DNA from 4 places in the Streptomyces sp. NPDC026659 genome. Region 4 is predicted to be linked to each of the others. Evidence: riboswitches for the same ligand, from Rfam matches in the RefSeq annotation. Region 4 holds a riboswitch; each other region holds the start of a gene.

Region 1 (3,200 bases), on a different contig from region 4:
CGCGCCTGACCGCCGAGGGCCTGAACGCGGTACGTCCCGACGCCGCCGTGGTCTCCGTACGCGCCCCCTCCGCGTCCGACGCCGTCGAGTGGGCGGCCCGCTGCCGTACGGCCGGGCTCGCCGTGGGGTGCTTCCGGCCGCCCTCGGTGCCGGACGGGATTTCACGGCTGCGGCTGACGGCGCGGGCGGACCTGAGCGGCGAGGAGATCGCGCACGCTGTGAGGGTGATCGGCGAGACGCGGCCGCAGGTCCGACGCGGACGGGAGTGAGCCGGGCGTGCGCCGGAGCGCGTCGGGAACCCCAAATCCGTTCTCGCGTCGCAGAGTTCACCGCATCGGGCGATAGATATGTGCATATATCGGGGGTTGGTACCCCCGGCCGGTCCGGTGGTGGCAGGCTGACCGCCCGGCGTGGAAAGGGACGACGTTGCCATGGCAGACCATCTGGAAGCTTCCGTCACTTTGCCGAGCGAGCCCGCCTCGGTCGCCACGGCCCGCTCCTACGTACTCCGCGTCCTGGCGGAGTGGGGTCTGCCGTCGGACACCGAGGCGGCCGACACCGTACGGCTCATCGTCTCGGAGCTGGCGACCAACGCCGTGCAGCACACCTTCGGGCAGTCGCCCACGTTCACCGTGGACCTCGTCCTGGTGCGGGACGAGTGGCTGCGCATCGGCGTGACGGACAGCCACCCGCGCTTTCCCAGACGGCTGCCCGCGGCCGTGCAGCAGGACAACGGGCGGGGGATGGTCATCATCCGGTGCCTGACCGCCGAGTGCGGCGGCAGACTCCGGGTCCGTTCCACCCGCGAGGGCGGCAAGACGGTCGCCGTCGAGCTGCCCTGGACGGCGCCGGCCGGGCCCCTGACGGCGGCGGCGCGTCAGGAACCGTAGCCGCGGCCCCGCTCCGGGGACCGCGGCGGCGCTCACGCCGGGTCAGTTCACCCGGCCGTACCAGACGCTCTTGGTCCAGATCTTCTGCAGGCGCACCACGTCCCCGGTCTTCGGGGCGTGCCAGATCTTGCCCTTCCCGGCGTAGATCCCGACGTGGTAGACGCTGGACCCCGAGTGGAAGAACACCAGGTCGCCGGCCTTGCGGTGGCCGGCCGAGATGTGGTGCGTCTTGTTGTACTGCTGGGCGGCGGTGCGGGGCAGCTTCTTGCCCGCCTTCTTGAACGAGTAGAGCGTCAGCCCCGAGCAGTCGAACCGGCGCGGTCCGGTGGCCCCGTAGCTGTACGGAGCGCCCTTCTTGGACGCGGCGATCTGGAGCGCCTTCGTCGCGGTGGTCGCGGCGGAGGCCTCCGTGGCCAGCCCCGGCACCGCGATCGAGCCGCCCACGGCGGCAAGAGTGAGGGCCGAAGCCGTTCCGGCCCGGGCCATCAGCGACGGGACACGATTGAGCGCAGTCATGCGCAACCCTTCGTCAGCCGCCTGTGAAGGATGACCTGTCGGATTCGGGCTGGCGAAGTTGCCCGGCCGTGTCGCCACGGCTTCACCCCAAGGGCCACTCGGTACGACCGCCCGCTGTTCGCGAACGTCCGTGCCGGCGACCCGTCTTGCTCGGGTCCTCCACTCCTGCCGATGCACTCCTGTCGACCGGTCATCCGGGCGGCGGCAGGACTCGGCGTCCGCCCGGACCGCCCCGCCGCTGTGGCGGGGGCTTGTCGTCAGACAGGGATCTTCACTTACTACTGCCGGAAAATCCCAATGGAATCGGCGGTTTGTGGCGTTACTCACCACTCGCCCGATCGGGTGGACAGTCCCGTTCCCGAACTTCCGTCAGCCCCCGTGCGTAGCCCCGGACCTGGGGCGCGAGGGCCCCTCACGGCACGGTCACGCGTGCGCCGCGCAACTCGGAGGGCGCGGAAACGGGCCCGGAGATACACCGGTCGGCGGTACCACGTTCGGCCCGTTTCGGCTCCCCGAGTGGGGGAGTGCTCGACGCGCGGGGTCCGGTGGGGGTGCCGGGCGTCCGGGCGGGGTGTCGTGGTCGGGCGGGAGCGTGGCGGGGGTGGGGTCGAGGGGTGTGCCGGGCTCGTGGAAGGTCAGTGGTATTCCGGCGCGTCGGGTCACTTCCCGTCGTCCGGCGGAAGCACGACCCGCGCGGTGCGGCGTTCGCCGTCCAGCAGGCGCAGCGCGCGTGTCAGCGTGCTCCCGTGCAGCTCCGTCTCGCCCCGCTGGTGCATCAGCGTGAGCGCGTCCCTCAGCTCTGTCGCCTTGCGCACGAGGGCCTGCGCGGCCCGCAGACCGCGGTACGTGTCCTCCTCCCGGGCGGGGTTGATCCGGCCGAGCAGCTCGGCCGTCTCCAGGTAACGGTCGATCAGCTCGCCCTCGGCGCGGGTCAGCGCGGGCAGCGGTGGAAGGTCCGGCAGCACGGCGCGCTCACCGGGCGCCGGAGGTGCGGCTCTGCACGACCTCGTCCGCGAGTCCGTACGCGACGGCGTCCCGCGCGTCCAGCACCAGCTGCCGTTCCAGATCGGCGTGCACGCGCTCGGCGTCCCGACCGGTGTGGCGGACGAGGATCTCTTCCATCAGGGCCCTGGTGCGCACCAGCTCTTCGGCCTGGATGAACAGATCGCTCGGCTGCCCGTGCGCGGGCTCGTGCAGCGCGGGCTGCTCCAGCACGACCCGGGCCCCGGGCAGCACGAACCGCTTCCCCGGTGTCCCCGCCGCGAGCAGCACCGCCGAGGCGGAGGCGACCTGGCCGAGGCAGTAGGTCGCCACGTCGCAGGAGACGTACCGCATCGTGTCGTACACGGCGGTCATGGCGTGGAACGAGCCGCCCGGGCTGTTGAGGTACAGGGTGATGTCCCGGTCCGGCGCGGTGTGTTCGAGCTGCATCAGCTGACCGATCACATCGGTCGACGCGGTGTCGTCCAGCGGAGTCCCCAGAAACACGATCCGCCCCTCGAACAGCTTGGAGTACGGATCGAGCGTGCGCAGCTGCCCCGTCCCGGAGCGCTCGGTGAACTCGGGCAGGACATATCGGGCGGACGAACGGGACATGGGCGTACCCCTCCTGACGAGCGGGCCGTGATGGCCCTCGCTTCTGTAAAAAATGTACAGGACGTACGGGGCGCTGTGCTCGCCCGACGGACGGTCATGTCCATTCAGTGCGACGGGAGTTCAGGGGAGAGGTGGCTCCACGGGCATCACGGCGTCCACCGGGGAATCCCGGGCCCATTTCGGGCGGCGCCTAGACTT
Region 2 (3,200 bases), on a different contig from region 4:
CGGTGGCAGCCGGGTTGCCCCCGGCAGGGGGGGCCGCACCGGGCAGCTGCCCGGCAGTCCCCCGGCCGCGCCCAGGCATCCCGCACTTGATCCCGTCGCGGCACCCCCTGGCTCCGCCTCGGTCGTGGTCCGGCGGCAGCTCGGGTTGCCGCACGGCGGTGCCATGGTCGTACGCGTTCGCCTTCCAGCGGCCCCGGCCGTAGCGGCCTCCCGGCAGGCGCCTGGGGCGCGCCTCGGTCAGACCTCGACTGCCCCTGGCCGTACTCCGCCCCCCCGGGCGCCCCGCGCCGCCACCGGCCGGCCGGGGTCAACTCCCGTACCCCGCCGGTGAGTCGGAGACCACCCGCGTCCGTATTCTCTGATCATGGCCGCACCTCCCCTTCCCGCACTCATCGCCACCGACCTGGACGGGACGCTGCTGCGCGGTGATGACACCGTCTCCGTGCGGTCCCGGGCCGCTCTCGCGGGGGCGGCCCGGGCCGGGGCGCGGCATCTGGTGGTGACCGGGCGGCCGGCGCCGCGGGTGCGGCCGCTGCTGGAGTCGCTGGGGTGTACCGGGCTCGCGGTGTGCGGGCAGGGGGCGCAGGTGTACGACGCGGGGAGCGGGAGCCTGCTGTGGTCGGTGCGGCTGGACCGGGAGCTGGCCGAGACGGCGCTCGGGAAGATCGAGGCCGAGGTCGGGCAGGTGTACGCGGCCGTCGACCAGGACGGGGTGGACGGCCTCACCCTCATCGAGCCCGGCTATCTGATGCCCCACCCCACGCTGCCCGCCGTACGGGTGGACCGGCGGGACGACCTCTGGCGTGAGCCCATCAGCAAGGTGCTGCTGCGCCACCCCGGCCTGTCCGACGACGAGCTGGCCGAGACCGCCCGCTCGGTCGTCGGCTCGCTGGCCACGGTCACGATGTCCGGGCCCGGTACCGTCGAGCTCCAGCCGTGCGGCATCACCAAGGCCACCGGACTCGCCCTGGCCGCCGAGCACCTGGGCCTCGGCCGCGCGGACACGATCGCCTTCGGCGACATGCCGAACGACATCCCCATGTTCCAGTGGGCCGCCCACGGCGTGGCCATGGCCAACGCCCACCGTGAACTGCTCGCCGTGGCGGACGAGATCACCCTCTCCAACGAGGACGACGGCATCGCGGTGGTCCTGGAGAGGGTGTACGGCGTCTGAGAGGACAACGGGCGGGGCGCCCGTAGGTGAGTCACCTACGGGCGCCCCGCCCCGGGAACGTGCCGGTCTCTACGGCCTAGTACGGGCCGTTGACGTTGTCGATGGAGCCGTAACGGTGCCAGGCGTAGTTGCAGGCGGCCGTGATGTTCGCGACCGGGTCGTACGGGTCGAGGGAGGTGCCCGCCACGTGGTACGCGGTGAAGGTCGGGTCGATGACCTGGAGCAGGCCCTTGGACGGGGTGCCGTTGACGGCGTTGATGTCCCAGTTGTTGATGGCGAGCGGGTTCCCCGAGGACTCGCGCATCACGTTGCGGTGAATGCCGTTGTAGGTGCCCGGGATGCCCTTCTGGGCCATGATCGCGAGGGACTCGCGGATCCAGCCGTCGAGGTTGTTCGCATACCCGGCCGGGGTCTTCACGGCGGCCGAAGCGGTGGCCGGAGCGGCGGAGGCGCTGGTGGCACCGATGAACGGCAGCGCGAGCACGGCGGCACCGGTACCGGTGACGGCGAGCGTACGGACGATGCGCTTGGCGCGGGCACGGCGCGGCTGAGCGGCAGCAGACATGACACGTTCCTCTCCGGCGCCTGCGAGGTGAGCTGTCGGGTTCGGGCGGGGAGGTGCCCGGCCGCTCACATCCGTGTCCGTGGGACACGAAGTCGCGGCTTCACCCCGAGCCGTTGCCGGGTCGACGCGCGTCAATCAACGCGCGTCGACCCGTCCCGGCGGCCTACCTGGTTCCCCCGCTCCTGCCGTACGAAATGAGTTCGTCGAGTGGGTGTGTCGGGCCCGGCAGGATTCGGCGTCGCCCGACGGGCCGGAACGTATGCGAGAGCAGATGTCCGGAACAAGTGCCGGATTCACACAAAGCAATGGTTGATCTTGACTTGCCCCAATTGAGGTACTTGATCCTTTGCGCCCGTCAACGCTCAACTGCCCCATGAACCAAGGTGAGGTGGGTAGTCGGGGCCTGTCGGCCGCCATCGGGCGTCCGGTGACCCAACTCACGAAACCGCAAAATACGCAAAGTCAGACATGGGCGATTAGGTGGATTTGATCCGTCTGTGGGTATTAGGGAGTGTCGGTCCGGTCGGATGCGGAACCTCTGGGGTGGTCCCGTTCGTTGGGGGAAGTGACCCCCTCCGCATGGGGGGCGGAGGGGCGCCCTGTCGGCGCGCCGTCCGACGACAGCAGGCACATCGTCCTGTTAAGTCGATGAATGTCCGACCATGTCCGCCAAAGCAGAAGACGACCGCTGTGACCCGATACCTCCCGTGGTGGACCGGTGGGTGATAGCGGTGATGGAAACGCGACCGGATACGCTGATCCGAGTGATGGCAGCGACCTATCGACAAACCGTGTAGTCGCCAGCAGACACCAGCAGACAGGAGACCCCTCGTGACCGTCGGCGAGCCGTTCGGGCTGAGCGTGCGGGACCAGGCACTGGAAGCCGATGTCCAGGCCGGATTGACGGCTGTCGAGGAGGGCCTGCTAGAGGCCACCAAGAGCGAGGTCCCCTTCATCACCGGAGCCGCGCAGCACCTCGTGCGGGCCGGCGGCAAGCGGTTCCGTCCCCTGCTCGTGCTCCTCGCCGCCCAGTTCGGCGACAAGTACGCCCCGGGCATCGTCCCCTCCGCCGTCGTCGTGGAGCTGACCCACCTGGCCACGCTCTACCACGACGACGTCATGGACGAGGCGGCCGTGCGCCGCGGCGTGGACAGCGCCAACACCCGCTGGGGCAACTCGGTCGCGGTCCTCACCGGAGACTTCCTCTTCGCCCGCGCGACGCAGATACTGGCCGACCTCGGCCCGGAGGCCGTCCGCGTCCAGGCCCTCGCCTTCGAGCGGCTGGTCACCGGCCAGATAATGGAGACCGCGGGTCCCATGGACGGCCGCGACCCGGTCGAGCACTACCTCGACGTGCTCTCCGGCAAGACGGGCTCCCTGGTCGCCGTCTCGTGCCGGTTCGGCGCGATGATGTCCGGCGCCGACGAGACCGTGGTGGACGTGCTCACCCAGTACGGCGAG
Region 3 (3,200 bases), on a different contig from region 4:
CGAGGTCGAGCGCCTGGTCCGCAACCGCCTGGACGAGATCCCGCACGAGCTGGCCAACCCGGCCCGCCGCGCCGCCAAGGAACTCTCCAAGGAGCTGTTCCCGGCCTCCGCGCGCATGTCCCGCCCGCGCCAGGGCACCGAGGACACCGTCGAGAAGATCGACGCGTCCGCCGTGCGCGCCTTCTACGACCGCCATGTGCGCCCGGCCACGGCCACCGCGGTCGTCGTCGGCGACCTGACCGACATCGACCTGGACGGGCTGCTCACCGAGACCCTGGGCGCCTGGACGGGCACGCCGGGCACGCCCCGCCCGGTGCCGCCGGTCAGCTCCGACGACACCGGCCGCGTGGTCATCGTGGACCGGCCCGGCGCCGTCCAGACCCAGCTGCTCATCGGCCGCACCGGCTCCGACCGGCACGACCGGGTGTGGCCCGCGCAGGTGCTCGGCACCTACTGCCTCGGCGGCACCCTCACCTCCCGCCTGGACCGCGTCCTGCGCGAGGAGAAGGGCTACACCTACGGCGTGCGCGCCTTCGGCCAGGTGCTGCGCTCCTCCGCCGACGGCACGGGCGCCTCGATGCTCGCCATCAGCGGCTCGGTGGACACGCCCAACACCGGTCCCGCGCTCGCGGACCTGTGGACCGTGCTGAACACCCTCGCGGCGGAGGGCCTGACCGACGCCGAGCGGGACGTGGCCGTGCAGAACCTGGTCGGGGTCGCCCCGCTGAAGTACGAGACGGCCGCCGCCGTCGCCGGGACGCTGGCCGACCAGGTCGAGCAGCACCTGGCCGACGACTACCAGGCCGAGCTGTACCGCCGCCTGGCCGCGACCGGCACCGTGGAGGCCACCGCGGCCGTCGTGAACGCCTTCCCGGCGGACCGTCTGGTGACCGTCCTCGTCGGTGACGCCGCTCAGATCAAGGAGCCGGTGGAGGCCCTCGGTATCGGCCCGGTCACCGTGGTGTCGGCCGAGTAACCACGAGGAGCGACAAGGAACGGCGAGCGGCGACACCCGCACGCGCGCAGGGGCCCTGACGGCAGATGACCCGTCAGGGCCCTTTCATGTTCGACCCGGTCGGCAAATGTCCGGATTGATGCGGAGGTTGCCCGTCTGCCCTGTGTCGTGCGCTACAAATGCCCGGAGTCGTTTGAGTATCGGCCGCCGTCCCCATTAGCTTCTTCCGGGCTGTCCGTCAGGCAGTGCGCCGCGCCCGCGGCACCGGACAGCCGACGCCGAGTCCCCGCATGGCGCGAGCCTGGGGAGCCGGGGAACCATGTTCCCGAGGTGAATCGGGCACCCACGCGCGAGCGGGGGAGTCCGTAGGAGACCTTCCTCTCCGAACCTGTCAGCTAACCCGGTAGGCGTGAGGGAAGGAAAGGACCAGCCACCACATGGCGTTCATGTGCGCCACCGGGAAGCATCGCAGGCCCGGACGTGTCACGCGTACCACCGCTCGGGCGGCCGGAGTAGCGGCCCTCACCACCACCGGTGTCGTCGGCACCCTCACGGCCTCCCCGGCCCTCGCCGCCGACAACTCCGCCGAGCAGACCGGTCTCACCCCGGTCATCAGCGTCAACGACGACCTCGCCGCCGAGATCGACGCCCAGGCGTCCGCCCAGCGGGCCGCGGCCGAGCGCAAGGCCGCCCAGGAGGCCGCCGCCGCGCGCGTGAAGGAGGCGCGCGACGCCGAGATCCGCGCGGCCCGCGCCGCCGAGCGCGAGCGGCTGAACGCCTTCGTCGTGCCGATCACCCACTCCTACGTCTCCACCGGCTACAAGACCGGCGGCTCCCTGTGGTCCTCCGGCAGCCACACCGGCATCGACTTCCACGCCGCGAGCGGGACGCCCGTCCACGCGGTCGGCGCGGGCACCGTCGTCTCCGCCGGCTGGGGCGGGGCGTACGGCAACGAGGTCGTGATCCGCATGGCCGACGGCATGTACACCCAGTACGGCCATCTGTCGTCCCTCGGCGTCTCGGTGGGCCAGCAGGTCACCCCGGGCCAGCAGATCGGCCTGTCCGGCGCGACCGGCAACGTGACAGGACCGCACCTGCACTTCGAGGCCCGTACGAGCCCCGAGTACGGCTCGGACATCGACCCGGTCGGCTACCTCCGCAAGCACGGCGTGGACGTCTGAGCCGCGCCGCGTCTCAGGCAGTACTCCAGGGAGCCCCGGTCCGCACCGCCGCCGGGGCTCCCGCTCTTTCCGCGGCGTTTCCCGGCGCGTCGGGCGTCCGCCACCGAGCCGCGCTGTCCAAAAAAGAGCCATGAATTCCGGTCCGCCGTCGGAAATTCCCGCACATTGCAATAGAGTCACGGAACAGACGTCCGGCGTCGACGTTTCACGGGGATTAAGGCGGAGGTGGCTCATGCGTATTCCGGCGCATTCGGTGTGCACGGCGATCCGGGACGACATCGTCGCCGGGGTCCACGAGCGCGGCAGCCGCCTGACCGAGGAGGTCCTCGCCCGCCGCTACGGCGTCTCGCGCGTCCCCGTCCGCGAGGCGCTGCGCACGCTGGAGGCGGAGGGGTTCGTGGTGACCCGGCGGCACGCGGGAGCGTGCGTGGCCGAGCCGACCGAGCGGGAGGCCGCCGACCTGCTGGAGATGCGGCGCCTCCTCGAACCGCTGGGTGCCGCGCGGGCCGCGCAGCGGCGCACCGAGGCCCACCTCAAGGTGCTGCGTGGCCTGGTCCGCCTTGGCCAGGAGCGGGCCAGGCGCGGGAACAGCGAGGATCTGCGGGCGCTGGGCGGCTGGTTCCACGAGACGCTGGGACAGGCCGCGGGCAGCCAGTCGCTGACCGCGCTGCTCACCCAGGTGCGGCACAAGATCGCCTGGATGTACACGGTGGAGGCCCCGGCGAACCCGGTCGAGTCCTGGGCGGAGCACGGCGCGATCGTGGACGCGGTGGCGCGCGGGGACGGCGACCGCGCGCGGTCGCTCACGGCGCTGCACGCCGAGCGCGCGGCGTTCGCACACCGGCTGCGGCAGCCGCAACATGTTGTAAACACAGCGGGTCAGCGGAATTAACACGGGCGCTGTATACAAAGAACAGCTCTTTCGATGGCGTTGTTTTCCGCTGCCTGTTTTCTTTTGTGTGCCGTGAATTCCAGGGCCGTCTCGCGCCCGAAGGTAAAAACGCGGAAACCGCGCCACCCGGAACAGGTGACGCGGCTTCCGCTCTTGACGAGACGAGACCGTC
Region 4 (3,200 bases):
CAGATCTCGCAGGACGACTGGGACAAGTTCGGCGGCAGCCAGTACGCGGCCACCGCCGACCTGGCCAGCCGCTCCCAGCAGATCTCCGTCGCCGAGAAGATCCTCGCCGAGCAGGGCACCACCCACTGGGCGACCTGCGCCCTGACGGCCGGTCTGACCTCCGACTCCGCCTCGCTGAACGTGGACACGGGCGTCGCGGACACCGCGTCCCCGAGCGCCGGTTCCTCCGACGGCAAGGACACCGCCTCGCCGTCCGCATCGGATTCCGCCGGTAAGTCCGACTCGTCCGAGTCGGCCAAGCCCTCGGACTCGCCCTCCGCTTCGGCCTCGGCCGGCTCCTCCGCCGACCCGTCGGCCAAGCCGTCCGACGACAAGGGCAAGGACAAGGACGCGGACGCCAAGGGCTCCGGCCAGGACAAGGGCGCCAAGTCCGGCGCCTCCACCGCGGTCGACGACCCGGGCACCTCCGGCGACTACTCCGTCCCGGCCTCCGAGGCGTCGGACGACGCCTGGCAGGACGGCGGCTCCTGGAGCCTCGTCGACACCGGCTCGCTCTCCGGCGGCGGCCGCCACCGCGGCGGCACCGCGGACGAGGACGTGACAGGTGGTCAGAAGGCGGACAACGCCGGGCGGCACGCCCTGCCCTCCGCGACCACATACACCATCCACGAGGGCGACACGCTGGAGTCCATCGCCGACTCCCTTGGTGTCGACGGCGGCTGGCAGGCGCTCTACTCCGCGAACAAGAAGGTCGTCGGCGGCGACCCGGACGCCCTTGTCCTTGGTCAGACGCTCAAGGTGCCCGGCGGGACGGACGGCAAGTAGCCCGATTCGGGACGGGATTGACGTCCCTCTTCTGGCTGTATGTCCGAATTGGTGAAAGTGTGGGATGAGTCTCAGAGGCCCTGATCGTCTTTGAAATTCCCCTGTGTCCCTGTCTACGGTCGGTCCGCTCGTCACCACGAGCCCCGATGACCGGAACGCCGAATCCTGCCAGCGGTCACCCGGGAACAGTCGACGCGTCAAGCGCCGCCGGCAGGAGCGGGGGAACCAAGGTAAGTGCCCGGCCCGGTGGCTGACACCGGGACGGGCTTGGGGTGAAGCCACCCCCTCCACGACGGGGAGGGTGGCCGGGCAACTCAACCGGCCCGAACCCGACAGCTCACCTCGCAGGCGTCGGTGAGGGGATCGATCCATGCTGTTTTCCAGCAAGGGCACGCACCGTCGCCCGGCCAAGGCCGTCCGCACCCTCGCGCTCGCCGGTGTCGCCGGCGCCGCGATCGCCGGTCCGCTGATGGCGGCCGGCAACGCCTCCGCCGCCACCGCCTCCGAGTGGGACGCCGTCGCCCAGTGCGAGTCCGGCGGCAACTGGGCCATCAATACCGGCAACGGCTACTACGGCGGCCTCCAGTTCTCCGCCGCCACCTGGGCGGCGTACGGCGGCGCGCAGTACGCCGCCACGGCCGACAAGGCCACCAAGGACCAGCAGATCACCATCGCCGAGAAGGTCCTCGCCGCCCAGGGCAAGGGTGCCTGGCCGGTCTGCGGCACGGGCCTGTCCAGCACGCCGTACAGCTCCGCGGCCGCGAGCACCCCGTCCACCACCACCCCGTCCACCACGGCGAAGACCGCCACGGACACCGCCAAGGCCACGGCGGACGCCGCCGCGCGCACCACCGCCCCCCAGACCGCCTCGCGCTCCGCGAGCCGTCCGGCCGCGACCGTCACCACCCCGACCGGCCAGAAGGTCAAGAAGGGTGACGGCGAGTACAAGGTCGTCAAGGGCGACACGCTCAGCACCATCGCCACGAAGCACCACGTCAAGGGCGGCTGGAAGAAGCTGTTCGACCTCAACAAGGACATCGTCCAGAAGGCCGACCTCATCTACCCGGGCCAGCTGCTGCACCTGAAGTAGCGGCCCCGCGCCGCCCGCTCGAAGGGCGGCGCCCCCGCACCCGCTCACCCGCGCCGCCCCACGCACACGGCCGCGGTGAGCCCCCTCCCCCCCCACCGGTCCCCGCCCCGGCGCGTGTTCCCCCGTACGCGCCGGAGCGGGGTTCCGCGGCTCCGCGGGCCGCCCCGGGGGTCCGTACGCGCAGCCCCCCGCACCACGGCCCTGGCCAGACCCCCCGAACCCCCTTTGTTCCGGGCGTGAACAATGAGTACGGTCTCCCTGTCCACGGGACGGTCGGTCGACGGCCGACACCCCGGGGACGGTTAGGCTCTAGTCGCAAGGCAGTGCCGCAAGGCACACCGCCCCGCACATCTCAGCGTCACATCCAAGAAGGAGATGCTCGTGCCGTCCATCGACGTCGTCGTAGCCCGGGAAATCCTGGACTCCCGAGGCAACCCCACGGTCGAGGTCGAGGTCGGCCTCGACGACGGCAGCACGGGTCGTGCCGCCGTTCCGTCCGGTGCCTCCACCGGTGCCTTCGAGGCCATCGAGCTCCGTGACGGCGACCCCAACCGCTACCAGGGCAAGGGTGTCGAGAAGGCCGTCCTCGCCGTCATCGAGCAGATCGGCCCGGAGCTGGTCGGCTACGACGCCACCGAGCAGCGCCTGATCGACCAGGCCATGTTCGACCTGGACGCCACCGACAACAAGGGCTCGCTCGGCGCCAACGCCATCCTCGGCGTCTCCCTCGCCGTCGCCCACGCCGCCTCCGAGGCCAGCGACCTCCCGCTGTTCCGCTACCTGGGCGGCCCGAACGCGCACCTGCTGCCCGTTCCGATGATGAACATCCTGAACGGCGGCTCGCACGCCGACTCCAACGTGGACATCCAGGAGTTCATGATCGCGCCGATCGGCGCGGAGTCCTTCTCCGAGGCCGTCCGCTGGGGCGCCGAGGTCTACCACACCCTCAAGAAGGTCCTGAAGCGCAAGGGCCTGGCCACCGGCCTCGGCGACGAGGGCGGCTTCGCCCCGAACCTCGGCTCCAACCGCGAGGCCCTCGACCTCATCCTCGAGGCCATCACGGAGGCCGGCTACGTCCCCGGCGAGCAGGTCGCCCTGGCGCTCGACGTCGCCGCGTCCGAGTTCTACAAGGACGGCAAGTACCTCTTCGAGGGCAAGGAGCGCTCCGCCGCCGAGATGACGGAGTACTACGAGGAGCTGGTGGCGGCCTACCCGCTGGTCTCCATCGAGGACCCGCTGTTCGAGGACGACTGGGCCGGCTGGAAGGTCCTCACCGACCGCCTCG

What was found. A riboswitch is a leader RNA that binds a small molecule or an ion and turns the genes downstream of it on or off. The one in region 4 is predicted to bind cyclic di-AMP.
Positions count from the first base shown of each region.
Region 1: it holds a riboswitch for cyclic di-AMP, as region 4 does, so the genes downstream of both, AB0E91_RS22990 (C40 family peptidase) here and AB0E91_RS14550 (transglycosylase family protein) in region 4, are expected to answer to the same signal.
Region 2: it holds a riboswitch for cyclic di-AMP, as region 4 does, so the genes downstream of both, AB0E91_RS08300 (transglycosylase SLT domain-containing protein) here and AB0E91_RS14550 (transglycosylase family protein) in region 4, are expected to answer to the same signal.
Region 3: it holds a riboswitch for cyclic di-AMP, as region 4 does, so the genes downstream of both, AB0E91_RS04405 (M23 family metallopeptidase) here and AB0E91_RS14550 (transglycosylase family protein) in region 4, are expected to answer to the same signal.

Region 1 is NZ_JBEZXY010000009.1:112,224-115,423, forward strand. It holds gene AB0E91_RS22980 (8-amino-7-oxononanoate synthase) at 1-269, shown strand, start outside; gene AB0E91_RS22985 (ATP-binding protein) at 432-890, shown strand; gene AB0E91_RS22990 (C40 family peptidase) at 933-1,406, opposite strand; cyclic di-AMP (ydaO/yuaA leader) riboswitch at 1,410-1,633, opposite strand; gene AB0E91_RS22995 (hypothetical protein) at 2,066-2,371, opposite strand; gene AB0E91_RS23000 (ATP-dependent Clp protease proteolytic subunit) at 2,379-3,002, opposite strand.
Region 2 is NZ_JBEZXY010000002.1:791,745-794,944, reverse strand. It holds gene AB0E91_RS08305 (HAD family hydrolase) at 365-1,174, shown strand; gene AB0E91_RS08300 (transglycosylase SLT domain-containing protein) at 1,251-1,739, opposite strand; cyclic di-AMP (ydaO/yuaA leader) riboswitch at 1,742-1,955, opposite strand; gene AB0E91_RS08295 (polyprenyl synthetase family protein) at 2,571-3,200, shown strand, end outside.
Region 3 is NZ_JBEZXY010000001.1:1,017,281-1,020,480, reverse strand. It holds gene AB0E91_RS04410 (pitrilysin family protein) at 1-976, shown strand, start outside; cyclic di-AMP (ydaO/yuaA leader) riboswitch at 1,222-1,380, shown strand; gene AB0E91_RS04405 (M23 family metallopeptidase) at 1,393-2,136, shown strand; gene AB0E91_RS04400 (GntR family transcriptional regulator) at 2,369-3,028, shown strand.
Region 4 is NZ_JBEZXY010000005.1:83,789-86,988, reverse strand. It holds gene AB0E91_RS14555 (transglycosylase family protein) at 1-825, shown strand, start outside; cyclic di-AMP (ydaO/yuaA leader) riboswitch at 1,018-1,191, shown strand; gene AB0E91_RS14550 (transglycosylase family protein) at 1,196-1,915, shown strand; gene eno (phosphopyruvate hydratase) at 2,291-3,200, shown strand, end outside.